Regions from separate parts of the Kistimonas scapharcae genome, predicted to be linked through region 3. Evidence: predicted binding sites of a transcription regulator. Region 3 holds the regulator's gene; each other region holds the start of a gene.
The links. The regulator sigma-54, encoded in region 3, starts transcription at its own class of promoters, with help from an activator protein. The targets are predictions, from matches to a motif close to TGGCACNNNNNTTGCTNT.

Region 1 (7,625 bases), on a different contig from region 3:
GTATCACCGGTGACCGGTCAGGGGGAGCAGAATGAACATTTGACTGCGATGCGTTATTCGGACTGGGCGTTGGGGCGCTTCTTCCGTTCGGCACGCACCTACCCCTGGTTTAATGAGACCCTTTTCGTGATTGTTGGCGATCATGGGTTTTCATCCCCGTTGCAGCTGACCGACATCGATTTATTGCGATTCTATGTGCCCATGCTGATGATCGCGCCGGGGATTCAGGCGCAGTTTGGTAGTGAACGGACAACGGTCGGTACCCAGGTGGATGTTGTGCCGACAATCTTGGGGCGCTTTGGCGAGCAACATCAGCACCAGTGCTGGGGGCGAGATTTGTTAAGTCTGCCTCCGTCAGCGCCGGGGATCGGTGTGATCAAGCCGTCGGGTGGCAGTCAGATGGCAGCGATTGTCGAAGGTGATCTGGCACTTGTATTAATACCGGGATTTGGCAATCGGTTATACCGTTATCATTTGGGTAGCCATCCACAGGCCGTGGCGATACAGGATGAGACTGTGGAGGAAAAAATGCAGAAACAGCTAGAAGCTTACATTCAGAGTGCAACCCAGGCACTTCAGAATAATACTGCAGGGGTTAGGAATTGATTATCTCATTCAACACTATCGTAAATTATAATATTGATGTTAGATTGTGAAATAATTAGGTTGCTTTGAAAATATGATATAAGTTTTTAGTGAATAAATAGCAGTTTTTAACTCCGGTAAGACTATTGGCTGTTGTAAGTCCACCGGAGTTAGAAGTGCAAATGTTAATTAATATTTTATTTGAAGGTCATCAACATATTTTGGGTTTGGTATAGTTCCAAACCAACTTCCATCTCCGCCAATAGTAATATTGGTCATATTTCGCCGTTCTTGCATGTTGGCAATCGTAGGAGCATACTTCGGGAAAGGAAAACCCGATTCAGTGACGAAAGTTAATCCATCTTTGTATAGTTTGTTTGGCCCCAAAAATTCTTTAATAGCATCTCCGCCTCCTCCCAAGGTTTTTGAAACGGCGAAAAATCTGACAGAGCATCTTTTTAATCTATCTTCTCTACTAATCTCTTCAGTGCATTTTTGTTCAATTTGAGGTTTGGCAATATTTATGGACAGCTCAATGAGAAGGTTGGGGATGTTCTCAATATTTGTTTGCAGTTCGAGGGCAAGTTGATGCTTTAGCGCATTACGGGTTAGGCTTAATGTGAAGTTTGTAAAAAAACGTATCGCATGAGTTTTTCTGCATTGATATAAGCGCATCATATCATGATCATTAATTTTGTATGGTTGATTAGAAATTGTTTTTACACTTGTTTCAGACATATTCCCCTTTTCCAAAATGCTTTCTTGTTTAAGCATGTAAGTAAGCATAGATAGAATCATTGGACTTTGCCTTGAAGAGGCCATCAGATTGTTTGATGGGCAAGTGATTTTTTGAACAGCACCAGTTGGCAAAGGCATATCTACTTCATGGATTCTCATAAGAAGTCCGTTCTTTCCTTTTAATGGTATTAATGGCCACTCTACAGATCCGCGCTTCGGATCAAAGTCTTCCATTGGTGCAGCGATATCGCTATGCATACCACCATAGGTATACATTAAAGCAAGGCGGAAATAATCACTTCGAAGTGCCTGATTACATAGCCCAATACGGTGTAGCTCGGTTCTATTAACAAACTCTTTGAATATTTCGTTTGCGTTGGTACAGCCCGTTTCTATCAAGGCGCTATGAAAATCCTTATATAATTGATCGACGGTTATGGTTTCGATCATGCCGGTCATAGTATCCATTTTAGCTTCAGTTACTGCGATAGTCATGGGGTTATCAACCAAAACTTTAACGTTGATGCCGTTGAATTTTGATAACGCTTTAAAGTGCTGGATATTTCTCAAATTCTTTTCGGAAATTTTAGCATTTCCAACCCATTCGAAAAATACATTGCTTGGTATATCTTCATTGTCGAGTTGGCTAGGATGGGATGCATAGAATAATCTCATGAATAAGCTCTTTAATATTAGTTCATCTCTTAACATGCCATAGCATTGCTGACTCTCTAAGTCGACTCTATCAATTTCTGGTGATGGTTGATCGGATGCTAATACGAGATTTGATACACCTTCTGTTACTGTATGTACTGCTCTTTCATATTTTGACTGCTGTTGCCTGTCATCGCAATCATATTGTTTTCTAGAGCAGGTGGCAGAATCAACAGGTTGCTTCGATAGAGATATAAGTCGTAAAAAAGCTTCTCTTGTGATTTTGTGGTGCTGCTGTGAATTGCCAGGAATAACGGTTGAATCCTGTTTTCCTTGTACTTTCATAATGAATAATCCTCTAATAACGGTTTGAACTATTTCCTGCACCACTTTAGGCTATGTTTTTTGGTAAAAGTTCAATGGTTTGTTTTTGCGGTGAGGGAGAGTCTATTGGTTGGTTTTCTGGTTTGAATGTTTTGTTGGTGAATGAAGAGTTCATCTTAAATTGTTAATATAACAATGTGGTAAGGTTTGCTGACTAAATATTAATTGTTATTGTTTTTGGGTCTTTTTTTATTTGTTGGTGGCTATTGAAAGTTAATGTTTTAGATTGTTCTTATTGAAGTTAAGTGTCAGGAAGATGGAATGTCATATAAAAATAATAAGCTAAATTCTTATTTAACGTGGTTGTCCAGTGCCGTTAATTCCGGCACTGGCTAGAGTAGTGTGTTATCCGTTACCTTATGAGCTGATATGGCGGAGGAACTCTTCCCGGGTGGGGAGGTTGGTTCGGAAATCGCCCAGCATCACGGAAGACGTCATGGACGAATTCTGTTTTTCAACACCACGCATCATCATGCACATGTGCTTGGCTTCAATGACAACCGCCACGCCACGTGCACTGGTCACTTCCATCACCGCTTCAGCAATCTGTTGGGACATGTTTTCCTGGATCTGCAGGCGGCGGGCAAACATGTCCACAATGCGAGCAAACTTTGACAGGCCCAGCACCTTGCCGTTCGGCAGGTAGGCGACATGGCACTTGCCGATAAACGGCAACAGGTGATGCTCGCACAGGGAGTACAGCTCAATATCCTTTACGACCACCATTTCATCATTGCGGGATTCAAAGATCGCACCATTGACGATTTCATGAAGATCCTGGTGATAACCCCGGGTCAGGAACGCCATGGCTTTGGCCGCACGTTGTGGGGTGTTACGCAGACCATCGCGCTCCAGGTCTTCGCCCAGTGAGTGTAGGATGTTGCGGTAGTGTTCGGTCAGGTTATCAATCATTCTGAATCCATGAGGTTGTAGGTTGTCGGAAGCGGGAGATGGGTGAGATTCATGCCGCCGTCAACAGGAATGGTTGCGCCGGTGATGTAGGGATTATCCAGCAGAAAACGAACAGTCTGGTAGATGACCTGTTCCCCGGGCGCGAGACCCATGGGAGGTGTCTGCAGACGCCCGGCCTTTTCGGCTTCCCGGTCCTGCTCGTTCATGATGATCAGGTAGGGGGCGATGGCATTGACCTTGATGGTCGGGGCAAACAGTCGAGCCATGGATGCTGTCATATTCTCCAGACCCGCCTTGGTGGCTGAATAGGCGGCGTGTGTCGCACTTCCATGGCGGGTGTTGTGGTCTGTCATGTGGATAATGTCGGCTGTTCCACTGTCGCAGTTCTCAAGCAAAGGTCGCAAACCCCGGTTGATCAGCCATGGCGCCATCATATGAACCTGGAACAGTGAGGCCAGGGTATCGGTATCCAGCGGTGAATCAACGTCAGGTGTGAAGTCGGACGCATTGTGGATGATGGCGCGCAGGCTGTCAGTTTCCTGTTGGATCCTGCCAATAAAAGCCAGGATATTCTCGTTGCTGGAAAAATCCGCCTTTATAGTGTGTATGCCTTCCTGTTGCAATGCCTCCAGTTCATCGTTCTCTGTCCGGTACGTGATGATGACGGGATGGCCGCCCCGTTTCAGTGTCCGTGCGTTGTACAGGCCCAGTCGACGGGCTCCGCCGGTAATCAGGATCGGGGAACGGAAGGTTTCTGCCATAGGGTGTCATACCGTTATTGTTCAATGTGCGGCGGCATGGAGTGTATCACAGCTTTTCGGGATTATATCCCGGCAGTTCCCGTGGGAAATCAGGACAGAGGGAGGCAACGTGGATTGCTTCATAATGCGAAAAAACGCTAAGGTTGGCAGCTGTGCAAAAAACCAAAAATAAAAAAGACAACATGCCATGATTCCGTTTTGGTATCGTATTGCAGCCCTGGTATTTTTGATCCTGACACCGCTCACCGTATGGTCTGGCACGCTGGCGACAGTCAAGGAACGGGGTTTCCTGCGCTGTGGTGTTCATCCGGGTTTGCCGGGGTTTGCCTCGCAGGATGATCAGGGACAGTGGCAGGGATTTGATGTGGATTTCTGTCGTGCTGTCGCAGCGGCTGCTTTAAGGGATGCCGATGCCGTACGTTTTATTCCACTGGATGCGCAGGAGCGTTTCACCGCCTTGCAGTCTGGCGCTATTGACCTGCTTTCCCGAAATACCACTTGGACACTTTCCCGTGATACTGCGCTGGGTTTGGACTTTGCGGGTATCAGTTACCACGATGGTCAGGGATTCCTGGTCTGGAAAAAGCAACGAATCCGACGTGCGACCGAACTGGATGATGCCTCAATTTGCGTGATCGCAGGAACAACCACGGAACTGAACTTGGCTGACTGGTTTCAGCAACAGGGGCAAACCTACCGTCCGGTTGTCATGAAAAACTATGATGCGGTTGCCAGTGCGTTCAGGGATGGGCGGTGTGATGTCGTCACATCCGATCAGTCGCAACTCTATGCCCTTCGTTTACGCCTGAAAAAACCCACAGAGGCGGTTGTCTTACCCGATATGATTTCCAAGGAACCGTTGGGGCCGGTTGTCCGGCAGGGCGATGCCCAGTGGTTCAATATTGTGCGCTGGACACTGGCTGCGTTAATCAATGGTGAGGAGCTGGGGTTGGCGAAGAAAACAATTGCACAGCGTCCGCGTGGTCCGGCTGTGGAACGTTTCCTTGAAATGTCGATACCGGCTGACAGCATGGGGCTACCGAAGGACTGGACCGGGCAGGTCATTGGTCAAGTCGGCAATTATGGAGAAATATTCGAGCGAAATCTGGGGATTCTTTCACCCTTGTTAATGGATCGGAGTCTCAATGCGCTATGGCGAGACGGGGGGATTTTATACGCGCCGCCGTTCCGGTAAGGTAGCGACAAGGTCACCATGATTAAGAAAGTTGTCTGGCCTGTAACTTGCATTACGGACATGCTGAAAAAGAACACAACAAGAAAAACACAGGAATGGGACATGAAAGCAAACATTGATCGCACCCCTGTCAAAAGCCGACGCCGTTCATGGTTGGCCGGTGCTGCCCTTGCTCTGGGCTCAATATCCACCATGGCGATGGGCGCCTCAACACTGGAATCTGTAAAAGAGCGTGGCTATCTGCAGTGTGGCGTGAATACCGGGTTGCCTGGTTTTTCTGCGCCGGATGAGAAAGGCAACTGGTCAGGTCTGGATGTCGAGGTTTGTCAGTCAATAGCTGCAGCGGTACTTGGTGACAAGAGCAAGGTTCGTTATACCCCGCTGACCTCAAAGGAGCGATTCACTGCCCTGCAATCCGGCGAGATTGATGTACTGTCCCGTAACACCACCTGGACTCAGACCCGCGATAATACTCTTGGTCTGAATTTTGCGGGTGTTGCCTATTATGACGGACAGGGCTTTATGGTTAGTAAAAGCCTGGGAGTAAGGAGCGTTCGTGAACTGGATGGTGCGGCCGTTTGTGTCCTTTCTGGCAGTACCACCGAATTGAACCTGGCGGATTATTTCCGTCAGCACGGGATGGAATATGAGGCCGTCAATTATGATACCGCTGACCAGACCGTAAAAGGGTTTGAATCGGGGCGTTGTGATGTGCTGACCGCTGACCAGTCAGGTCTCTATGGTCAGCGTTTGCGTCTGGCAAAGCCTGCCAGTGCTGTTGTTCTGCCAGAAGTGATTTCCAAAGAGCCACTGGGGCCGGTCGTACGGCAGGGCGATGATCAGTGGCTCAATATCGTGAAATGGACCCTCTTCGCACTGGTCAATGCCGAGGAACTCGATATCAATTCCATGAATGTCGACAAAATGCAGAAATCCACCAACCCGGCAGTTGCCCGGTTTATGGGCTCCGATGGCCCCGGCGGCAAAGGACTGGGACTGTCTGATGACTGGGCCTATCAGATCGTGAAGCAGGTGGGTAATTACGGCGAAATTTTTGAACGGAATGTGGGGGATAAATCACCCCTGAAGGTGGCCCGGGGAATCAACTCGCTCTGGAACCAGGGTGGGATTCTTTATGCACCGCCTTTCCGGTAAGTCGAGGTATCCGGTGGTTTTCGTTTAGTCAGGCTACCGGGAAGCCGCCAGCGGAGGTGTCACGCTTTCGCCGCTCCGAAGGGTCTTCCTGACCCTGCGGAGCTACCGCGGCAGTCCTTGCCGCTGCTGCAGCGTGACACCTCTGCTGGCAGCAACGTCATTGCTGTCGTCAGGTTATGCTGAGTCAGTGGTAATGAATAACAATAATAATGCGACAGCGGATTGTTCTTTTGACCTGTGTCGCTCGTCGCTTTCGGATAGAACCAATATTGCCTAGCAGCTATTTCAAGAGGGAGCAGGAATGGGTGTAAAAGCTTCCCATAACAACATGAAAACCCGTTTCTGGAATGATCCCGATAAACGCGCCCTGTTGTTTCAGGTGATCGTGGCGGCAGTTGTCGTTTTCATGGTGATTGTGATTGTTGATAATACGGTCACCAACCTTGAAAAACGTGGGATTACAACCGGGTTTGATTTTCTGGATCAATCCGCAGGTTTTGGCATTACGCAAACCCTGATTGATTTTGATGAATCCCATAGCTTTGGTCGTACGTTTATTGTGGGTCTGCTCAATACCATTCTGGTTTCTATTTTGGGCATTATCCTTTCGACAGTCGTTGGTTTTCTTGTCGGTGTTGGGCGATTGTCGGGCAACTGGTTGGTTTCCCGCCTCTGTGGTGCCTATATCGAGATTTTTCGCAATATTCCCGTCCTGCTGCAAATCATGTTCTGGTATTTTGCGGTATTGCGAATCCTGCCATCACCACGACAAAGCCTGTCATTAGGGGAAAGTATGTTTCTCAATGTTCGGGGTTTGTATGTCCCTGAACCACTGTTTCAGTCGGGAGCCGCTTGGTTGGCTGCCGCGCTGTTCCTGGCAATAGCTGCCAGTATTCTGCTGGTATTCTGGAGTCGGTGCCGTCAGCGTCAGACAGGACAGACGTTGCCTGTTGCACTTGTGTCCATTGCCCTGCTGTTGGGTTTACCTGTGCTTGTCATGCTATTCGGACAAAACATTGTGGTGTGGGAGTCTCCACAACTGAAAGGGTTTAACTTTCGGGGCGGAATCACTGTCTTGCCGGAATTGATGGCATTGCTGCTGGGGCTTGTTTTCTATACCGCGTCGTATATTGCTGAAAATGTCCGTTCCGGTATTGAAGCGGTCAACAAGGGGCAAACTGAAGCGGCCCATGCGCTGGGGCTTTCGCGGGGGCGAACGTTGCGGCTGGTGATTATTCCCC
Region 2 (7,625 bases), on a different contig from region 3:
CAGTGCCAGCGCCAAAAGCAGGATGAGTGCCAAAGGCATCATGCCCGAAGCCCCTTTTATGAACACATTAGTCAGTTCGGTGAGCGATAATTGTCGGTTAAGTAATGCCAACAGACAGGCGAATAGGACGGCAGCCAGTGCTGCAGACAACACACTGGCAGAACCTGAACCTTTCAGGAAATCCCCCTGCCCGGTGATCCACAGTCCCAGCGGCATCGCCACCAGCATGACGGATACTGGCAACAGCATACTGATAGCACGGGGCTTCACGCTGGCTTTTTCCTCAAAGGTAAACAGGGATTGATCGATCAGCGGTATCCTGCCCGGTGACAGTACGCGTCCCCCCGCCGCTCTCTGCTCTGCCGCTTTCATTGCCCCCATATTCCAGTCAAACCGTATCACCCCAGCCGCAAGGATTAACGAAAAGATCGCATACAGATTGAGCGGTATGGCATATAACAGGGTGGTAAGGGGATCAGCGACCCCCATATTGCCCAACAGAACCAGGTTGAATGCTCCCCAGCCATTAAGAGGAATCAGCATGCATACCGGCGCGGAGGTCGCATCAATGATGTAGGCCAGTTTTTCCCGCGACAAGCGAAAACGATCAAACAGGGGGCGTGAAACAATACCAGCAACCAGTATCGTTAAATTCGCTTCAATAAAAATGACGATACCGATAAACCAGGCCAACCATTGTGCTCGCCTGCGATTATTTGCCCAGCGTTTTCTTTCCAGCCAATTGATAAAACCGCGCACGCCCCCTGAGGCTTCCAGGATGGCAATTAACCCGCCAATGACAAACGTATAGAAAATAACACGTGTATCATCCGGGGATTGAAAGACCTGTATGAGTGCATCAAGACTGTTTGCCAAGCCGTTAAACAGGGCACCGTCCAACAGGATCGTGTGGCCAAACCAGATACCTGCGATCAGGGAGAGATACACCTGCCGGCTTGTGATCGCCAGGGTAATAGACAAGAGTGGCGGCAATACGGAACTCACGCCCAGATCAGCCATATTTCTCTATCCTGAATTTATGCGGTAAGAAATATAGTGGATCTTGTTAGCGAACGACTGAGTAAATCTTATTCTGCAGACAGGGCCTTCATTTTAACGAAGTCATAGTTTCTAACCATCGTATTGAGTAAAGTGCCCCCCCTCATTTAATAACCCGTGCAAAGTCACAGAAAAGCGAAAAAACCACTAATAATCCTCCGTATTATTATGTTTGAAAGATTAAGAGCAGACCCACGGCATAAGTCGCCAATAAGATGGAGAACTCTCAGTAGAGTCGTTATGATGTGGTGAGATAACAATCAAAAACAAGGGCTATCCCATGCGCTCACTCAGGCAGGCATTGCTGGCCGTCACACTGCTTTCATTATTCGTGTCACCACTGACATCAGCCAACTCGGAAATTTATCGTGTCGTTGAAAAAGATGGCTCTGTCGTTTACACCGATGACCCGGCCCCTGATGCAGATGCCGAAGCCGTTGAGCTTAAACCGATACAGATTGTCCCCACCCTGACTCCTGCTCAATCCCTATCAACCAACAAGGAAGAACCAGCACCACCAAAGTACGCAGAGTTAACCATCACGACACCGGAAGAAAAGGAAAACCTGCGCAACCCTACAGAAATCACCGTAAAAACTAACCTCAGCCCCGAACTGCTTAACGGACACTATATCCGCCTCATGCAGAATGGTAGAGAGGTCGGCCTCAGCAAGAACGGCACCTTCATCATCAAGGAACCCTACCGGGGTGAACATACCCTGACAGCGCAAGTCATCGACCAGCGTAAAAAGGTATTACTGAGCAGTACTCCGCGCACCATTTATGTTTACCGTCACTCAGCCCTGTTCAACCCCCAGCCCACGCCGCCCATTGCACCCGCACCCTGACGCCGGGCCAGACATTAAACATAACACCCAACCGAAACGCACCTTATTGGTGCATTTTGGCTTGTATGTCAAAATGGCATGCCCTAAAAAGTATCACACCGGCATACAACACAGACACCAGGCGGGTAGTGCACAATAGAATCCCGGTACTGGTTTGCTTCTTGCATTAACCGGGGGAGTGCAACATGCAATCGGATTATCCACAAGAATTAATACTGCCCATGTACCAGACATTACTGGAAAACCTCACCACTGCCGTACTGGCCTTTGATGCAGGATTGCAGCTCCAGTATATGAATACGGCTGCAGAAACCCTGATCGAAGCCAGTGACCGGCAACTACATGGCCTGCATATTGACGAGTTGTTCCGTGAAGAGCCGCCGTCCACCGAGCATCTTCAGCAGGCCCTGAACAACGCCACCAGTTACACCAAGCGGGAAGCCAAACTTCAGCTCCCCAACGGTAGCGGCCTGACCGCGGATTACATGGTCACGCCAGTGACCGAAAATGGCCATACAACACTACTGATGGAACTCCAACCACGGGACCGGCTGCTGCGTATCACCCGCGAAGAAACCATCAAGACCCGCCAGGAAACGGCCAAGATCCTCGTGCGGGGCCTGGCTCATGAAATCAAGAATCCGTTAGGTGGCATTCGCGGTGCCGCCCAGCTGCTCGCCCGGGAGTTGCCGGATGAATCCCTGAAAGACTATACCAACGTCATCATTGAAGAAGCTGATCGTCTGCGCAACCTGGTCGACCGCATGCTGGGGCCGATCAAACCGCCCCAGCTGGCCGAAGTGAATATCCACGAGGTGCTGGAACGGGTCTGCAGCCTGATTGATGCGGAAACCGGCGGCCACATGACCCTCACCCGCAACTATGACCCCAGTATTCCCCCTATCGCCGCCGATGCAGAGCAGCTGATTCAGGCCACCCTGAACATCGTGCGTAACGCCATGCAGGCCATCAGCCAGCACATGCCCCTCAGTGACGGCAACATTACACTGAAAACCCGGATCATGCGGCAGTTCACCATTGGCAATGTCCGTCACCGGCTTATTTGCCGCCTAGATATTATCGACAACGGCCCCGGCATTCCCGCCGACATGGTGGAAAACATGTTTTACCCCATGATCAGCGGCCGGGCTGACGGCACTGGCCTGGGACTCAGTATCGCCCAATCCATTATCACCCGGCACAGCGGCGTGATTACCTGTGAAAGCGAACCCGGGAAAACCGTATTCTCCCTGTTCATCCCCTTTGAGCAGCCAGACAGACAAACAGATGCAGGAGCAGCACCATGAGCACAACCGGTAACGTCTGGATCATAGACGACGATCGTTCGATACGGTGGGTGCTTGAGCGCGCCATGGCCCAGGAAGGGATACAGACCAGCAGTTTCGAAACCGCCGATGCAGCTCTGGCCGCCATTGCGAGCAAGCAGCCTGACGTCATCATCAGCGATGTCCGTATGCCCGGCACAGGAGGCCTTGACCTGCTCAAGCTGATCAAGGAAGAGCACCCTGCCCTGCCGGTCATCATCATGACGGCCCATTCGGATCTGGATAGCGCGGTTGCCTCCTACCAGGGCGGTGCCTTTGAATACCTGCCCAAACCGTTTGATGTCGATGAAGCGGTCACATTGATCAAACGTGCACAGTCTCATGTCCGTGAACAGGCGATTCAGTACCAGGGGCTGGAGCGAGCGGCGACGCCGGAAATCATTGGTGAAGCGCCAGCCATGCAGGAAGTGTTTCGCGCCATCGGCCGTCTGTCACAGTCCAATATCACGGTATTGATTAACGGCGAATCGGGCACTGGTAAGGAACTGGTTGCCCATGCCCTGCATCGCCACAGCCCGCGCGCGGCCAACCCTTTTATTGCCCTGAACATGGCGGCCATTCCCAAGGACCTGATTGAATCTGAGCTTTTCGGTCATGAAAAAGGGGCTTTTACCGGCGCCAACCAGATGCGTCGTGGCCGGTTTGAACAGGCTAATGGCGGCACCCTGTTTCTGGATGAAATCGGCGACATGCCCGCTGAAACCCAGACCCGGCTCTTGCGGGTCCTGGCCGATGGGGAGTTCTACCGGGTAGGCGGCCATACGCCAGTGCAGGTGGATGTCCGGATTATCGCGGCCACCCACCAGAACCTGGAAAAACTGGTGGCCGCCGGTTCCTTCCGGGAAGATTTGTTTCATCGATTGAACGTGATCCGGGTGCATCTGCCACGCCTCGGCGACCGGCGTGAAGACATCCCTCTGCTGACCCGCCACTTCCTGGACCGGGCAGCCAGTGAACTGAGCGTCGAACCCAAGTTGCTCCGCCCTGAAACGGAAGCCTACATGAGCAGCCTAGACTGGCCGGGCAATGTCCGGCAACTGGAAAACACCTGTCGCTGGATTACGGTGATGGCCTCCAGCCGGGAAGTGCATGTCTCCGACCTACCACCGGAACTGCTGGACCAACAGCGGTCATCTACAATGGGTAATAACTGGGAACAGGCATTACGCAACTGGGCTGACCAGCAGCTCACCCGTGGCGAAAGCGGCCTGCTGGATCGTGCCATACCCGCGTTCGAGCGCATCATGATTGAAACAGCACTGAAACACACCTGTGGCAGACGCCGTGATGCTGCCCTCCTGCTGGGCTGGGGACGCAATACCCTGACCCGTAAAATCAAGGAACTCGGCATGAATGACGAGGAAGCTATTGATCAGGAAGAAGCGCTCGAGGAAGCCGTGTAAACAGGAGTAACAAAAAAACGGGCAGATAAAAAAACCGCTATTGAATCAATCAATAGCGGTTTTTTTCAGGCCTTATTCAGTCCTGGCTGCTGGACGACGCTGGTGACCACCGTCACGGCCACCTTCACGACGACGGTTGCCGCCCTGGCCTCCACGACGCGGTGGACGTTGCTCGCCACCACCGGGAACCTGCTCCATTTTCAGAGGACGGCCACAGACCCGTACCTTCTGCAGGTGCTGCAGGACTTCACCCGGAATGCCTTCAGGCAGATCCACGGTGCTGTAATTATCAAACAGCTTGATGTGACCGATATAGCGGTTGTCGATCTCTGCTTCGTTGGCAATAGCACCAACGATATTACCCGGCATGACACCGTGTTCACGACCAACATCCAGGCGATAACGCTGCATGTTCACATTGGCAAATTCCCGGGAACGGCGCTCACCACGATCGCCGCGGTCACGACGATCACGGCCACCTTCACGGTCATCACGCTGACGGGGTTCACGGGTACGTACCGGTTCTTCCTTCAGCTGCAGAGGGCGGTCTTTTTGTGCCAGAAACAGCAGGGCAGCCGCCAGGTCAACGGTGTCGACTTCAGTCTGGTGACGCATATCGGTCACAACACCCTTGAAGAAATCCAGCTGTTCGCTGTCGAGGGCTTCCTGAACCTGCTGCAGCATCTTGGACACACGGCGCTCTGCCACCAGCTCACGGGTCGGCAGGGTCAGCTGTTGGATGGTCTGGCGGGTCGCGCGCTCAATGGAACGCAGCATGCGGCGCTCGCGGTTTGCGACGAACAGGATTGCCTTACCCTTACGGCCGGCACGCCCGGTACGGCCGATACGATGGACGTAAGCTTCAGTATCGTAAGGAATATCGTAGTTAATGACGTGGCTGATCCGCTCAACGTCGAGGCCTCGAGCGGCCACATCCGTAGCGACAACGATATCCAGCTTACCTTCACGCAGTTTCTCAACGGTACGCTCACGCAAAGCCTGGGTCATGTCACCGTGCAGCGGGGCACTGGCGTAACCACGGGCTTCCAGCTTTTCCGCCAGCTCGACACTGGAGGTCTTGGTGCGCACGAAAATGATCAGGCCGTCGCTTTCTTCCGTTTCCAGGATACGGGTTAGTGCGTCCAGTTTGTGCAGCCCGCTGACCAGCCAGTAAGACTGCTCAATCGTGTCGACTGTCGTCGTCTTGGCCTTGATGCGGACTTCACGGGGATTTTTCAGGTGACGATGCGCGACCTTACGGATCACTTCCGGCATAGTGGCGGAAAACAGCGCGATCTGGCGCTCTTCCGGCGTGTGTTCAAGAATCCATTCGATATCATCGATGAAGCCCATCTTCAGCATTTCATCGGCTTCATCCAGCACCAGGGCTTTCAGTGTATCCAGATTCAGGGTGCCACGACGGATATGATCCATCACCCGGCCTGGCGTACCGACAACAATCTGGGCGCCACGCTGCAATTGGCGCAGCTGCTGGCCCATGCTCTGGCCACCGTAAATAGGCAGCACATGGAACCCTTTCAAATGACGGGCGTAAGACTGAAACGCCTCAGAAACCTGGATCGCCAGTTCACGGGTTGGCGCCAGCACCAACAGCTGGGTTGCCTTGCTGGACAGATCAATATTGTTAAGCAGCGGCAGCGCGAATGCGGCAGTCTTACCGGTACCGGTCTGAGCCTGGCCCAGCAGGTCACAGCCATCCAGCAGCAGCGGGATGCTTTCTGCCTGGATCGGGGAGGGAGTTTCATAACCCAGTTCCTGCAAAGACTGCAGGATAGGCTCGGACAGTCCGAGTTCCCGGAACTGAGGAATGTTTTCTGACATGATAAATGCGCCTTTCTGGTCAATATAAGGTTTCCCTCACCGAAGGTGACGCAAACCTTAGCTGCACATGATAGTTAAGAATTCATGGCAAATGTGTTGGCGAGGTCGAATGCCTGACCCCGTCTGGATATACCCTGCTGCAGAGGCAACCTATATCCAGACAGACTCCGGATTCGTCACTCGAAAAGACCGGGGTGTTGCTACCGCAGTACGATAAAGCGACGAATTGTAACGGATTCCCGATCACGTTGATACTGGGATTCCCGCAGGTGACGCGGGATGAATACCTGTTTTCGCCAGAAAACTGGCGCCTTCTGCGGCTTTATTTCAGAAGCAAAGATAAACGCCCCCCCTTATCAGATATGGGCGCTTAAACATCATTTAACACAGGATTTAGAGCCTTTCCACCGACCTATACTGAAAACAGAAATCAGTGAAGGCCAGTCGTAACATGGATGTTCGAGTAGTCGGGCTTCACCACTCGCACCGGGGTATGCCGGTTGCAGCGTGTGCGCCCAGTCAACAGCAGTTCCGCCCAGATGGTGTCGTCAGCCGCTTTTTATTAGCGCTGTTTCTGGCATCTGTCGCCAGCAATATCTCTCTGTCTCAGGCAGCCAGTCAGGGACCCGTGGGTAAAACCTCCAGTGGTAGCTTTACCATCACTCTGGTGATCCCCCCCCGACTAACGGTAGAGACATTTGCCGTTGCTCCGGATTCAACCGAACCAGAAACAGAGCAAACTACCGCAGTGGATGCAGTCGCTACCAGCAGCAGTTCATCAGTCACCGTAAAAACGGCCAAACAGGTATTATCCAATATCCAGGCGATACAGGCGGCAGAGTCCCGTGCACAGGCCACAGACACGGCATCCGCCCCATCCAGTAATACAACAGAACCGGAAGCGTTGCCTGAAGCCCCCGCAGAGATCATTCCTACCAATACCCTTCAGCAAAAACTGTGCATACAGGGGAACGGTATGTCTCACTACTCCCTTCAGGCTAGCGGCAGCCGGAATGACAGCCGCATGGTCTTGAGTTCCGACGGAGGGAGTGAAGTGCCCTACCAGGTGGTGTTAAACGATCAATCCAGCACATCCCCCATCAATCTTCAAACACCCAAAACCATGCC
Region 3 (7,625 bases):
GTCCGTCCAGAATGTCGATCAGTTCCGCCACATTCATGCGGTCAATAAAGAATTGCCTGACATCATCGCTCATTTCATTGAGGACATCGCCTTCGTGCTCAACGTCAATGAGCTTCCACAGCAGGCTGCGCTGGCGGGGGGGGGCTGAGGCCAGCAGGTGGGCAGCATCAGCAGGTGACAGGCTGTTCAGCATCTGTTTGACCTGCGTGGAAATGCCTTCCTCCAGAGCCTTGTTGAGGATGTCCAGCTGGTTGTCTGAAAGCGCCAGGGAGTGTTGCTGTGTCATGCCTGTCCTTGACCGCGGGATATAGTAGACAGTGGTTATATGTTTGAAGAATAGTCAGTCGGTTGACTGTGGGGCAAGCGGAGAATGCGGTGGGGGGGCGATAAATGTCCAGCGCTTTTCGGTGGTGGGGAGGAAGATTATTCTCCCTCACCGAAAAAATCATCAATCAGGGCTTGCAGGGCTCGTAGTGCCTGGTCTTCATCCTTGCCATCGATCTCGACAGTCAGCTCGGTGCCCTGGCTCGCAGCCAGCATCATTACGGACATGATGCTTTTGCCATCCACCATTGTCTGATCACGCCCCACGTCAATGCGGCTGGCAAAGGATGAGCTGGTCGTGACAAATTTTGCGGCGGCCCTGGCGTGAAGCCCTAGCTTGTTTTTTATCGTAATGGTTTCACGGATCATATTGCCTGAATCTCTCTGTGCCGAATCTGGGTGTTGTCGTGAGACTGCCGAAAGCGTTGGGCGAGTGCTTCAGAGACAAAAACTGACCGGTGTTGACCACCGGTACAACCAATGGCAATCGTCATATAGCTGCGATTACCCGCCTCAAAATCTTTCAGCCAGCTTTCAATGAAACGGTAGATTGAATCGATCATTCGCTTTACTGAAGGGTCATCCTGCAGGAACTTTATGACCGGTTCATCCATGCCGGTGAAGTGGCGTAGTGACTCATCCCAGTAGGGGTTTGGCAGGCAGCGGACATCAAAGACATAATCAGCATCGGTAGGGATGCCATGCTTGAAACCAAAGGATTGCAGTTGTAGAGACAGACCATGTTCCTGCTTGCCCAGCACCCGTTGGCGAATGGTGCTGCGCAGGTCATGAAGTGACAGGGTGCTGGTATCAATCCGCAGGTCAGCTAACAGGGAGATGGGTTCCAGTATGTCTGTTTCCCGCTTGATGGCTTCTTCCAGTGAATACTGTGTATTGCTCAATGGGTGACGCCTGCGGGTTGAGCTATACCGTTTCAGCAGGGTGGTGTCATCGGCATCAAGGAATATGATGTCACACTCAACACCTTGTTTTTCCGTAATTTCACGGTAAACCGATGCAAAGTGGCTGAGAGCGCCGGGAATGTTGCGGGCGTCAATGCTGAGCGCAATTTGCGGAGGCTGTTCACTGGGGTTGTTGCGCAGGCTGTCAATCAAACCTGGCAGCAGATCGGCCGGCAGGTTGTCCACACAATAAAACCCCTGGTCTTCCAGGGCGTGAAGTGCTGCACTTTTACCAGAACCTGATCGACCGCTGATGACGATCAGCCGGGGGACAGTGGACATTGTTAATCATTCCGTATTTGTTGCTGCCGACAGTACTGCTGCTACCGAGGTGGCAGCAGTACTGATCAGTTCAAGCATAGGTAAAAATGAAAACAAGAGAAAGAGGTCAAACGACAGTGGTTTATTGTTTGTGGGAATCAATGCCGTTAGGGAGGGAATTATTCCTCGCAGGTGATCAACTGGTATAGCATTTCGCTGCTTTCGGCTTTTCGCAGGGACTCGCAAAGTGTCGGGTTGCTGAACTTTTCGGCCAGCTTTTTGAGGAGCTCCAGGTGTTCATTGATGCTGTTATCCGGCACGACCAGTGCGAAGATAAGATCGACCGGATGGCGATCGATGGCATCGAAGTCAATGGGTTCGGCCAGCTGCAGAAATACCGCGGCCGGTTTTTTACAGGATGCCAGCCGGCAGTGAGGTATCGCGACACCGTTACCCAAACCGGTGCTACCCAGCTTTTCTCGGGTGACAAGACAGTTGAACAGATCCTTGGCGTCGATGACGGGATCATGTTGTCCGATCAGGTTGGCGATATATTCAAGGGTGCGCTTTTTGCTGCCACCCTGCACGCCGCAGAGGGCGTGCTCGGGCAATAGAATCTTACGAATACTCATTGGAATGCTGGGAGTTGCGAGGAGTGCTCAGTGCGAGCCGGCTCCCTGCATACGATCGATGTTTTTCTCTTTGTGCTTGAGGATCTGGCGATCAAGCTTGTCGGCCATAAGGTCAATGGCGGCATACATATCCTCGTGCTCGGCGGACGCCGCGATATCTGCACCGCGTATATGGAGCGTCGCTTCTGCAAGCTGTCTGACTTTCTCTACGCTCAGCGTAACCTGGATATTGGTTATGCTATCGCAGTGTTCAGCGAGCTTGTTTAGTTTTTTGGTAACATACTCGCGGAGGGACTCGGTAACTTCGACATGATGTCCGCTGATGTTAACTTGCATGCGTTACTCTCCTGATCACAGGTTCGCTCACATCCGGTTCGCACTCCGTCCGAACCGGGCTGACGGCTGTAGTGTACCATTGCTCAGGGGCGATCGTCTTGGGTTTTTGCGACCTATTTACCGGAATCCGCGTATGCCCATACGTGCCGTTTCCGATCATTAGCCACAGCGTAGACTACACCAGCCGTTTTCGTTCATTGGATGGCGGAATCAGGATGGATTCCCGGTATTTGGCAATGGTTCGCCGCGCCACCTGGATACCCTGTTGCGCCAGCATGGTGGCAATTTTGTTGTCGCTCAGGGGTTTTCGTGGGTTCTCCTGGGCGACCAGTTTCTTGATCAGCGCCCGGATAGCGGTTGAGGAGCACTCTCCCCCTGAGGCGGTGCTGACATGACTGGAGAAAAAGTATTTGAGTTCAAAAATGCCCCGGGGCGTATGCATGTATTTCTGTGTGGTCACACGGGAGATGGTGGATTCATGCATCTCCACGCTTTCGGCAATATCGTGTAGCACCAGCGGTTTCATGGCTTCTTCGCCGTAATCGAAGAAGCCGCGCTGGTAGTCGACAATCCGGGTGGCGACCTTGAGCAGGGTTTCACTGCGACTCTGCAGACTCTTGATAAACCAGCGGGCTTCCTGAAGTTGATTTTTCAGGTAGGTGTTGTCGCTGCTGCTGTCTGCCCGGCGGATCAGGGATGAGTAGCCGGTATTGATACGTAGGCGTGGCGATGCATCAGGATTCAGCTCAACGACCCACTCGCCCTGCTTTTTGCTGACCAGTACATCCGGGATGACATATTCTGCTTCGCTGGTTTCAAGGCTGCTGCCGGGTTTAGGGTTCAGGGTTTGGATGAGTTCAATAGCGGCTTTTAGCTCGGGTTCCTTGAGCTTTGTCTTGCGCATGATCGTGGTGTAATCACGGCTGCCCAGACGATCCAGGTGCTGGTCAGCGACTTGTCTGGCGGCAGATAATGCGGGTTCTTCCTGAACGTCAGGACCGTTTAGCTGTATAAGCAGGCATTCGCGCAGGTCTCTGCAGGCTACGCCGATTGGTTCAAACTGCTGGATGCGACGCAGCATGACCTCGACTTCGTCAAGCTCGACCTCCAGTTCCGGATCCATGCCCTCAAGGATATCTTCCAAGGAGCATGTCATGTATCCGTCGTCGTTTATTGCGTCGATAATCGCCATGCCGATCAGGCGATCGGTGTCACTCATTGGGGTCAGGTTGAGCTGCCACTCAAGGTGATCCTGTAGTGAGTCGGGGGCGCTGCTGCGACTGGTGAAGTCGTCGTCAGGACGTTCGGCCTGAGAGCCGGATGAGGATTGGTAGACATCATCCCAGCCGCTATCGATGGGAAGTTCAGATGGGATCTGATCGCACCACTCTTCCTGGGAATCTGATACTTCTGGGTTTTGTTCTGTTTTTTCACCCTCTGCAAAGTCAGTCAGGCCGGTTTCGCTGCCAGTGTCGTCTTCCTGTGTCGTGGACTCTTCCGAGACATTGCTTTCTGGCGAACCTTCCTCCTGCTCAAGCAGGGGGTTGCTCTCAATGGCCTGCTGGATCTCCTGCTGCAGATCCAGTGTTGACAGCTGCAGCAAGCGGATGGCCTGCTGCAGTTGTGGGGTCATGGTCAGTTGCTGGCCAATCTTGAGTTCCAGTGATGGCTTCATGACTCTACCGGTCCTGGTTGTACTACATCTGATTCACGGTTGTCGTTCTTGCTCATCCCTGAGAGCGTGTCAGGTACCTGTTAGCACCTGCGGTTATTCAGCCTATTGCGACATTTATCGCTTACGCGACGGTATAGTACATGGCTGGTTTGGATTTTGCATCAGATACGGAAGTGTTCACCGAGATAGACGTCGCGAACCTTCTGATTGGCCATGATGGCGTGACTGTCGCCTTCGGCGATAATGTGGCCTTCGCTGACAATATAGGCGTGTTCACAGATATCCAGTGTTTCGCGTACATTGTGGTCGGTGATCAGGACGCCTATGCCGCGATTTTTCAGATGCTGGATAATCTGTTTGATATCATTGACCGAAATAGGGTCGACGCCGGCGAAGGGTTCATCCAGCAGGATGAACGAGGGCTCGGTTGCCAGTGAACGGGCAATTTCAACCCGCCGCCGCTCTCCACCGGACAGGCTCATACCTGCACTGTCGCGGATATGCTGAATGTTGAACTCTTCCAGCAATTGTTCCTGCTTTTCAACACGCTGCGTCTTGGTCAGGTCCTTGCGGGTTTCAAGGATTGCCATCAGGTTATCCGCCACGCTGAGCTTGCGGAAAATGGAGGCTTCCTGTGGCAGGTAGCCAATGCCTGCGCGGGCGCGACCGTGCATGGGCAGCGGTGTGATGTCCTGGTTGTCAATCCGGATCTGGCCGCCATCGGCGTGCACCAGTCCGACAATCATATAAAAACAGGTCGTTTTGCCGGCGCCATTGGGGCCGAGCAGTCCGACAATCTGCCCACTCTCAATACTGACAGAGACATCCCTGACGACCTGGCGGCCACCGTACTGTTTTCTGAGGTTGCAGGCTTTAAGCTGAGACATGCTGTCGTTTAACCGCTGTACATCGAAACTCGTTGGAACGGTGATGGCTGCGTTATGAGGCAGCCATCCCAGGAAAGGACCGGCTTACTGGCGAGGCTGGATCACCATCTCGACCCGTTTGCCCTCGTTGGCGCCATCCGCCTTTGCGTTGACGACCTGAGCCTGCTTATCATACTCGATCATGTCACCGGTAAAAGTGTCGCCTTTTTGTTCAAGACGGGCTTGTTTGATCAGCTCGACCTTTTCATGATCCAGGTAATACTTGATGGTCTTGCCCCAGGCCTTGAGGAGGCCTTTCTCACTGTCCTGTTCTTCTTCAAAGTAAGCCTTTTTCTTCTTGCCTTCAGAGACCACTTTCTGAATCTGTCGATCCTGAGAGTAGATGGTCACAATGTCCCCGGTCAGTTTGGTGGTGCCCTGGGTCATGATGACATTGCCGCGGTAGATGGAAATGCCATTTTTGTCGTCGATGTCGGCAGAATCTGAAGAAATGTGGATCGGTTTTTCCCGATCGCTGGGCAGTGCCAGTGCAGACGTCGTGCTGAACAGTGCCATGGCGGCAACAAATGTAAGAGTGAATTTAGCGTGATTCATGTACGCCCCTGACCCTGGACTTCAACTGGATAAAATCCCGTTTATAAAACGCTTTCATGCCGTTGGCTTTCATCACGCCGCTGGGACTGATGATGGTGACCGGCCGGTTGGTATCGGCAAAATCCTGACCAGAGTATATGGTCAGAAAGTCTGTGTCCATGCGCAGCTTTTGGGTTTCACCCTCGACCTGTGTCATGACAACGTTCTTTTTCAATTCTACCGTTTCCCCGTCGGGCAGGATGCGGCCGGTATCCGCGACGGTGTGCCACGGCGCAGCATTGTCGCTGTAACTCCAGAGATCCGGGCTGGCCAGTAGTGTGATGTCATTGTGAGGATAGTGGCTGATGCTGTCAGCGGTCAGGTCTGATTTCAGCAGCCCATTCTCGTCGAATTCGCGGATATGTGCATTGTAAGAAAAGAAGTCCGGCACCTTGATCTCGGTGGTTGCCTCGGCTGGCTGGCGGGAAACCTTGAGATCCGTTTCGTAGGCCCAGTAACCCATGCCGACCGCGAGGACGACAATGGCGGCTATCAATAGAATCTGGCGTAATGGCATATAACGTCCTTAACCCGCAGGCACGTATCCCTGATGATTCAGAGATACGCGGCCTGTGCAGCTTCCAGGGTGCCCTGGGCCGCCATGATCAGCTCACAGAATTCCCGTGCAGCGCCACGGCCACCTTTCATCTGGGTGACACCGTCAGCATGTTGCTTGACGAAATCGTGGGCATTGGCAACCGCCATACCCAGTCCGGCCCGTCGGATCGCAGCAAGGTCCGGAAGGTCGTCGCCCAGGTAGGCGACCTGCTCAAAGGTCAGCCCGAGTTCTTCGAGCATGCTGGTGAGTACGGTCAATTTGTCTTCCCGCCCCTGTACTAGGTGGGCAATACCGAGATCCTGAGCACGTTTTTCGACCAGTGGTGAGCTGCGGCCAGTAATGATGGCCGTCTCGACACCGCTGTTTTGAAGGAGTTTGATGCCAAGGCCATCGAGTATGTTGAATGCCTTGATTTCTTGACCATCAGAAGTGAAATAGAGGCGTCCATCGGACAAGACACCGTCCACATCAAAAACGGCCAGTTTCACATTGCGTGCTTTTTCGTGCAGTGCAGCATTCATTCAGACAACTCCAGCCTTAAGCAGGTCATGCATATTAATGGCGCCGATGGCGTGATTGTCTTCATCTACACAGATCAGGGCGTTGATCTTGTATTCATCCATGATATGCAGGGCTTCAGCGGCCAGAATATTGTCCCGAACGGTTTTGCAGTTGCGGGTCATGACATCATCAATCACGCTGTTGCGTGGATCGATGTTTTGATCCAGTGCCCGTCGCAGGTCGCCATCAGTGAAGACGCCTATGACTTTTTGATTGTCATCGCAGACGGCGGTGATACCCAGACCTTTGCCGGTGATCTCGAGCAGTGCTTTGCTGAGAGATGTGCCCTCTCTGACCATGGGAATACGGTCGCCGGTGTGCATGATGTCAGAGACTTTCAGCAGCAGGCGTCGTCCGAGGCTACCGCCAGGGTGGGAAAATGCAAAGTCTTCTGCAGTAAAACCGCGGGCTTCCAGCAGGGAGATCGCCAGTGCATCACCCATGACCAGTGTTGCGGTTGTGCTTGATGTGGGCGCAAGATCCAGAGGGCAAGCCTCTTTTTCGACACTGACATTCAGGTGGGCGTTAGAGGCGCGGGCCAATGTGGAGTCGTTGTTGCCTGTCATGCTGATTAAAGGAATGCCCAGTCGCTTCAGCAGTGGGATCAGGGTAACTACTTCACTGGTATTACCGGAGTTGGACAGCGCCAGCACGATATCATTGCTGGTGATCATGCCCATGTCGCCGTGGCTGGCTTCTGCCGGATGCACAAAAAATGAAGGGGTGCCGGTGCTGGCCAGGGTGGCGGCAATCTTACGGCCGATATGGCCCGACTTGCCCATCCCTACGACAATT
Region 4 (7,625 bases), on a different contig from region 3:
ATGGGTGACCGGCTCAACAAAACACCATAACGTTCGGCTACAAACCGTCTTAACTCGACAGGCGTATATTTATTGTCTGGCTGATGGGAAAACGGATCCACTACCGGATTAACGACACTGCCAACACGCCCTGAACGGCTGAATTGCCCAGACCAGTGCATGGGAACAAAAACATGGCCAGACTGCTGATGCGTTGTCACTCTTGCACGCACAACCACCTGTCCATACTGCGATGAAACCACCACAAGCGACTGATCAGTAATCTCACGGGAAGCGGCATCATCCGGATGAAGCTCCACGAAGGGTTCATCCCGGTGCTGGCTCAACCTCGGGGCAAGTGCAGTTCGTGTCATGGTATGCCAATGGTCACGAACCCGCCCGGTATTAAGAATCAGCGGATAATTATCATCGGGCATATTAACAGGTGCTAACTCACTGACAGGAACAAAATTGGCCTTACCTGTTTCTGTAAAGAAATGACCATCTTCGAACAGCCTTGCCTGCCCAACCGAAGTAGTATCTGGAATAGGCCATTGAATCGGAACAAGGCCGTCATACCCTTCACCGGTGATATGCATCAAACCACCAATATCAAAATCCCGAGGCCGCATCGTCGGATGGTTCTCAAACGCCGATAATGCCGCATGCTCTCTGAAAACCTCTACCGGCGATTGAAATGAAAAAGCCTCTCCATACCCCAAGCGCCGCCCTACTTCCGCCATGATCGACCAGTCGTATCGTGATTCTCCAACAGGTGCTCGCAAGCGTCGCTGCCGTGAAATACGTCGCTCAGAATTGGTCACGGTGCCATCCTTTTCGCTCCAACCAGCAGCGGGCAACAGGATATCCGCGACATCTGCCGTATCCGTATTCCTGATACAGTCCGACACGACAACTGTTGGGCACAGCGTAAGTGCTTCTTTCACCCGATCAGCATCTGGCATGCTGACAACCGGATTGGTTCCCATAATCCAGATAAAGCGAATATCACCTCTGGAAACGGCATCGAACATCTCCACAGCCGTTAAACCCGGCTTACCAACCATATTGGGCGCCTGCCAGAATCGCGCGACCCGCTCAACATCATCCGGCCGATTGAACTCAAGATGGGCGGCCAGCTGATTCGCAAGCCCGCCGACTTCCCGCCCTCCCATGGCATTGGGCTGCCCTGTCAGTGAAAACGGCGTGCTACCGGGTTTTCCGATACGTCCGGTAGCCAGATGGCAATTGATAATGGCATTAACCTTGTCGGTTCCCGCACTGGATTGATTGACCCCCTGGGACCAAGCCGTGACCGAGCGATCATTCTCAGCAAACCACCGGTAAAAGATTTCAACGACTTCTGGCTCAAGACCACATTTTTTGGATACAACCTGTACAGTAGGTGACGTAACACGAGCTAGTTCCAAAGTGCGATCAAATCCGCTCGTATGCTGGATAATATAGGAGTGATCAACTTTTTCCTGTTCAAGCAGCCATATCAGCAAACCATTAAACAGTACGCTGTCCGTCCCCGGCTGTATTGGCAGGAAGAGGTCTGCAATATCACAGGTGTCGGTACGACGCGGGTCAATGATTACAACCTTCATCCGGTCGCCCCGCGACTGTTTGACGGCACGTATCCGCTGATACAGGACGGGATGACACCAAGCCATATTTGAACCAACCAACACCAGGCAGTCCGCAAGCTCAAGATCTTCATAACAACCCGGTACCGTGTCAGTGCCAAAGGCACGTTTGTGGCCGGCAACCGTTGATGCCATGCAAAGCCGGGAGTTGGTATCAATATTCGCGCTACCGACAAAGCCTTTCATCAGCTTGTTGGCCACATAATAATCTTCCGTCAATAACTGCCCTGAGCCGTACAGCGCTACAGATTGCGGGCCATATTGTTCAATGGTCGACTGCAGACGGCTGACGACATCGGTTAAGGCTGCATCCCAGGTCACACGGTTACCGTTCACCATGGGATATAAAAGGCGGTTTTCATGGTGGACGGTCTCGCCCAGGGCACTGCCCTTGGAACATAGCCGTCCCAGGTTGGCGGGATGCAACGGGTCACCACTGACCACAATCACTTCTGCATCAATGGGCGGTTTTTCTGCGACGATACCGCAACCCACGCCACAATAGGCACAGGTTGTTTTGATCTCAGTCGCTTCCGTTACAGACATGACAACACCTCCAATGACTGCCTGCTTCGCCGTCACGCTACGGCAGCAAACTGAGATCCAAATAGCAATGTATTCCGGTATGCACTGATATCCTGGCCAGACTCCAGCAATTCCTGATACCAGGCACCATCGGACGTATCACCATAAAGCAACACCCCCACCACCCGGTTATCACGAATGACCAGTCGGCGATAGATGCCAGCATCGGGATGCTTGAGAGTGATGACATCATCACAACCCTCCCCCTGAAACTGACCACTGGAGAACAGCTGTACGCCACTGACTTTCAGCTTTGTTGCCGAGGGGCGAGAAACGAATGGCTGTATTTCACCTGGCAAACGACGCGCAAGGGTTACCGCCTGCGAATAGACGGGCTCCACCAGCCCGAACGTTTCATCGCCATGCTCAACACACTCACCAATAGCGCTGATTGCCGGATCGCTAGTAAACATCAAATCATCCACCAGAACGCCATGCTTACAGGCAAGTCCGGATTCAACAGCCAACTGCACATTGGGTCGAATACCAATGGCGAACACTACGAGATCTGCAACAATGCATGAGCCATCACTGAAACCCACGCCGGTGACTCGACCATCTACACCTTCAATCGAGGTTGTGCGTTTAGGTTTCAGAAAAGCAATGCCTCGTGATTCCAGCTCACTCTGTAACAACTGACCGGCATAGGCATCCAGCTGACGGTTCAGGAGTACCGACTGGCTATGCACCAGGGTGACCTGCATACCACGACAGTTCAGGGCATTGGCCGCCTCAAGCCCCAGCAGGCCGCCACCAATCACAACAGCCCGATTTCCGTTTTTTCCGGATTCTGCTGCACTCAACATGGCTTCCACATCACCATAACGCCGAAACGACACAACACCCTGGAAACTGGCGCCCGGAATACCAGGAATATAGGAATGAGAGCCGGTGGCCAACACCAGGTGATCATAAGGAAACGGCTGACCTGCCGTGGTGACAACCAGACGTTGTAGTCGATTGATCGAAACAATCCGAAAGTCCGCACCAGTATGCAACGTGATCCCGTTTTCGTCATACCATCGGCGAGACCTTAACACCGTGTCTGAAAAGGGGATCTCAGCGGCCAGTAAAGGGGATAGCATGATCCGGTTATAACCCGGATCCGGCTCATCACCCAGTACCGTGATGTCATAACCATGCTCCCCTCCGGCCACCAGCGTTTCCAGGAAACGTACGCTTCCCATACCATTGCCGATGACTACAAGCTGCTGCCGTCGCATAACTCAGGCTGCCTGCGCCCGGGTGTCCGGGTTTGGCGAGACCTGAACCATGCCATCCAGTACTCGTACCGGGTACACTGACAGTTTGATCTCAGGCTCTTCCTGACACTGCCCCGTCAGCAACGAGTAATGCTGCTTGTAGACCGGTGATGCCACAACCAGCTCGCCCTTGAGATCCCCCACAATCCCCCGCGAAAGCACATTCGCACGACTGACCGGGTCGTAGTTATCAATGGCATACAAACTGTCGCCTACCTGAAAGAGCGCAACCTGCTTTTCCGCCACCAGGGCACAGACGCCCAGGTAGGGTATCAGGTCATTTTGGCTGCAAACCGTTGTCCACTGTTCCATCATTGTCTCCTTGGCGTTTCTGATCAGGCACTCGTCGCAATCAGTGACTTTTCACTTTCTAAAGCAGGACGAATCTGCTGGCGTTCACTGACAAACACCACGTTGTCGTCGGTTGCATCGCTATTGATGAAATGCCGGAATCGCTTCAACTGCTCAGGGTCTTCGATGGTTTTCTTCCATTCGCACTCATAGGTTCCAACCAACCGGGCCATATCTGCATCCAGCTGTTCGCCGATACCCAGGCTGTCTTCCAGAATGACTTCCTTCAGATAATCCAACCCACCATCGAGGCTTTCAAGCCAGACAGATGTGCGCTGCAACCGGTCAGCCGTCCGGATATAGAACATCATGGTGCGGTCAATGGTGCGGATCAGCGCCTCATCATCCAGCTCTGTGGCAAACAGATCCGCGTGCCGGGGCTTCATACCTCCATTGCCGCAGACGTAGAGATTCCAGCCTTTTTCGGTGGCTATCACACCAAAATCCTTACTCTGAGCCTCAGCACACTCGCGGGTACAGCCAGATACCGCCAGTTTGATCTTGTGCGGTGAGCGGATACCGCGATAGCGGGTTTCGATCCGAATCGCCATACCGACACTGTCGAGGACCCCATAACGGCACCAGGTGCTGCCGACACAGGATTTCACCGTCCGCATTGCCTTGCCGTAGGCGTGTCCGGTTTCAAAACCGGCATCCACAAGCCGTTTCCAGATAGACGGTAGTTCATGGACACGGGCGCCAAACAGATCGATCCGCTGACCACCGGTCACTTTGGTGTAAAGGTTAAAATCCCGGGCCACTTCACCGATCACAATCAGTTTTTCGGGTGTGATCTCGCCACCCGGCACACGGGGAACCACGGAATACGTACCGTCTTTCTGGAGATTGCCCAGGTAGTAGTCATTGGTATCCTGAAGGTGGGCATGGTCTTTTTTCAGGACATAGTCGTTCCAGCATGACGCCAGGATCGAACCAATCGTTGGTTTACAGATGTCACAACCATGACCGGTGCCGTGTTTTTCCAGCATCGCCTGGAAGCTCTTGATCTCACCTACCCTGACCAGGTGATAAAGTTCCTGCCGTGAATAAGGGAAGTGCTCGCAGATATCCTTCTTAACTTCAACCCCCATTTTTTCCAGCTCGCTGTCCAGTACCTGCTTGACCAGTGCGGAACACCCACCGCAGCCGGTACCGGCATTCGTAGCACTTTTCAGCGAAGCAATATCCTGACAACCCTCCGCGACCGCGCTGCACAAAGTTCCCTTACTGACATTGAAACAGGAACAAATCTGTGCCGTTTCCGGCAATGCCGTGATGCCAAGCCCTGCAGGTGCTGCACCATCACTGGCAGGCAGGATCAACTGTGCAGGCTTGGCTGGAAGGCGAATGTCGTTGAGCATCATCTGCAATAGTGAACCATAGTCGTCAGCATCACCAATGAGAACGGCGCCCAGCAGTTTCTTCCGGCTTTTGGAGACCACCAGCCGCTTATAAACCTCTCGCTCCTCGTCAACATACTGATAACTTAACGCACCCGGGGTACGACCATGGGCATCACCGATACTGGCAACATCTACACCCATCAGTTTCAGTTTCGTGCTCATATCAGCACCGGTGAATTCACTGCCTTCGCTGCCAAGCAGGTCATCCACTGCAACCTGCGCCATCTGGTAGCCTGGCGCCACAAGGCCAAAAATCCGGTTATCCCACAATGCACACTCACCAATCGCGTATATAGCCTGATCCGATGTGCGACACTGGTTATCGATGACAATTCCACCACGCTCGCCGAGCGTCAGATCGCACGACCGGGCCAGCTCATCGCGCGGACGGATACCTGCAGAAAACAGCACAATATCGGTATCCAGCACTTCACCATCGGCGAATTGCATCTGGTGGAAACAGTCCTCACCATCCACAATCTGCTGCGTGTTTTTGCTGGTATGAATGAACACACCCAGCTGTTCAATTTTCCTGCGAAGCATGGCACCACCGCCTTCATCTACCTGTACGGCCATCAGACGGGGGGCAAATTCTACGACATGGGTTTCCAGCCCCAGATCCTTGAGTGCCTTGGCCGCCTCGAGACCGAGCAAACCACCGCCGACAACTGTACCCACCTTACTGGATCGGGCAGATTCGCGAATGGCTTCCAGATCCTCGATCGTGCGATAGACAAAGCAATTGTCACGGTCATGACCCGGCACAGGCGGAACAAAAGGATAGGAGCCGGTTGCCAGCACCAGTTTATCGTAGGCGACTCGCCTACCACTGACGGATACCACTTCCTGTGTCGAACGAATAATACTGGTGACACGATCATCAAGTACCAGCTCAATACCTGATTGATCATAAAAACCACTGGCAACCATGCTTAAATCATCAGCCGTCTTACCACTGAAGAATTCACTCAGATGCACCCTGTCGTACGCTGAGCGGGGCTCTTCACCAAAGACAATGACGTCGTATTGCCCAAGGCCACCGGCATCCACCAGCTTTTCGATAAACCGATGGCCCACCATGCCATTGCCCACTACGACCAGTGTTTCCTTATGCTGCATACCTGGCTCCAGTCATTTATTGTTCTCGCGTTGGGTGAAACCAACCTGACTGCACCAGTAAAGCAAATATCACGCCCAACTCTATTACCCCTTAAATAACAATCAGTTAAAGAAAACATTGACAGTAGGAACGCTCCATCCTGACAGCACCGCACCAAAACCGCGCACCATAAAGGTTCATTTCAGAGCCCCGGTGCACGCACAATTTGGTGCGCCTGTTTTGACCGGGCACAACAAATGAGCTCATCAGGCCACGATTCGATCAATCCAGCACCCTGAGCAAGCAGACAGCAGGTGGGATAAAAACGCTTTAACCCGAGAATAAATCCCCCTCAGCAGCACAATAGCATCACTCTGGCCTGATCCTTGCTGAAAGGGGTTCATGACAGCGATAACGTACGTCTCGACAAGGAGCAGACATGTCAGAACCTGATAAAATCAATATCTTTTCATTTACAGGAAAGATGCGCGCCCTTCATCTTTCCTGGATTGCCTTTTTTATTACCTTTGTCGTTTGGTTTAACCATGCGCCACTGGTCACTGCGATTGCTGACTCACTGTCACTCACTCGCGAACAACTCAAGACCCTGTTAATCCTTAACGTGGCCTTGACCATCCCTGCCCGGGTAATCATCGGTATGCTGACCGATCGGTTTGGCCCCCGTCGTGTATATTCAGCCCTGCTGGCGCTATGCAGTATTCCCTGCTTTATGTACGCGCTGGCCGACAATTTCACCCAGGCCGCCATCGCCCGTTTCCTTCTGGGCTGCATCGGTGCCGGCTTTGTGATTGGTATCCGGATGGTCTCCGAGTGGTTTCCGGCCAAGCAACTGGGTACCGCAGAAGGAATCTACGGTGGCTGGGGTAACTTTGGCTCGGCGGCGGCGGCCATGACACTGCCAACGATCGCACTGCTGTTTGGCGGTGAGGATGGCTGGCGCTATGCGGTCGGACTGACCGGCCTGATGTCACTGGCATACAGTGTCATCTATTACATGAGCGTGAGTGACACACCCAAAGGTTCTACCTATTTCCGCCCCAAGAACCTGGGCGGCATGGAAGTCACCTCCAAAGGTGACTTTGTTCTGCTGCTGATCATGAAAATCCCGATGTATGCCGCCCTGGCACTGCTGACATGGAAGCTGTCCCCCCAGGGCGTCAGCATGCTGTCAGCCGGGATCGCCACAGCCATTTATATTGGCCTGACACTGCTGTATCTCCTTGACGCCTGGAAAGCCTGGCAGATCAACAAAGAAATATTCAGCAAGCCTGTGCCT

Region 1: ABD892_RS20040 (amino acid ABC transporter substrate-binding protein) is a predicted target of sigma-54. The motif match lies at 5,266-5,283, and genes of this name have one in related genera.
Region 2: glnL (nitrogen regulation protein NR(II)) is a predicted target of sigma-54. The motif match lies at 2,057-2,074, and genes of this name have one in related genera.
Region 4: nirB (nitrite reductase large subunit NirB) is a predicted target of sigma-54. The motif match lies at 6,408-6,425, and genes of this name have one in related genera.

What each region holds. Positions count from the first base shown of each region.
Region 1 is NZ_BAABFL010000453.1:21,866-29,490, reverse strand. It holds gene ABD892_RS20065 (LTA synthase family protein) at 1-606, shown strand, start outside; gene ABD892_RS20060 (glycosyltransferase family 32 protein) at 775-2,322, opposite strand; gene folE (GTP cyclohydrolase I FolE) at 2,719-3,273, opposite strand; gene folM (dihydromonapterin reductase) at 3,270-4,034, opposite strand; gene ABD892_RS20045 (amino acid ABC transporter substrate-binding protein) at 4,222-5,229, shown strand; gene ABD892_RS20040 (amino acid ABC transporter substrate-binding protein) at 5,332-6,384, shown strand; gene ABD892_RS20035 (amino acid ABC transporter permease) at 6,686-7,625, shown strand, end outside.
Region 2 is NZ_BAABFL010000479.1:3,444-11,068, forward strand. It holds gene ABD892_RS25980 (Na+/H+ antiporter NhaC family protein) at 1-1,020, opposite strand, end outside; gene ABD892_RS25985 (DUF4124 domain-containing protein) at 1,340-1,906, shown strand; gene glnL (nitrogen regulation protein NR(II)) at 2,092-3,213, shown strand; gene glnG (nitrogen regulation protein NR(I)) at 3,210-4,655, shown strand; gene ABD892_RS26000 (DEAD/DEAH box helicase) at 4,728-6,497, opposite strand; gene ABD892_RS26005 (hypothetical protein) at 6,949-7,625, shown strand, end outside.
Region 3 is NZ_BAABFL010000003.1:7,720-15,344, reverse strand. It holds gene mgtE (magnesium transporter) at 1-286, opposite strand, end outside; gene ABD892_RS00205 (HPr family phosphocarrier protein) at 424-693, opposite strand; gene rapZ (RNase adapter RapZ) at 690-1,568, opposite strand; gene ptsN (PTS IIA-like nitrogen regulatory protein PtsN) at 1,727-2,179, opposite strand; gene hpf (ribosome hibernation-promoting factor, HPF/YfiA family) at 2,207-2,515, opposite strand; gene ABD892_RS00185 (RNA polymerase factor sigma-54) at 2,691-4,190, opposite strand; gene lptB (LPS export ABC transporter ATP-binding protein) at 4,352-5,077, opposite strand; gene lptA (lipopolysaccharide transport periplasmic protein LptA) at 5,162-5,671, opposite strand; gene lptC (LPS export ABC transporter periplasmic protein LptC) at 5,658-6,227, opposite strand; gene kdsC (3-deoxy-manno-octulosonate-8-phosphatase KdsC) at 6,266-6,790, opposite strand; gene ABD892_RS00160 (KpsF/GutQ family sugar-phosphate isomerase) at 6,791-7,625, opposite strand, start outside.
Region 4 is NZ_BAABFL010000016.1:74,901-82,525, forward strand. It holds gene ABD892_RS01335 (molybdopterin-dependent oxidoreductase) at 1-2,174, opposite strand, end outside; gene ABD892_RS01340 (NAD(P)/FAD-dependent oxidoreductase) at 2,207-3,436, opposite strand; gene nirD (nitrite reductase small subunit NirD) at 3,440-3,787, opposite strand; gene nirB (nitrite reductase large subunit NirB) at 3,811-6,348, opposite strand; gene ABD892_RS01355 (NarK family nitrate/nitrite MFS transporter) at 6,768-7,625, shown strand, end outside.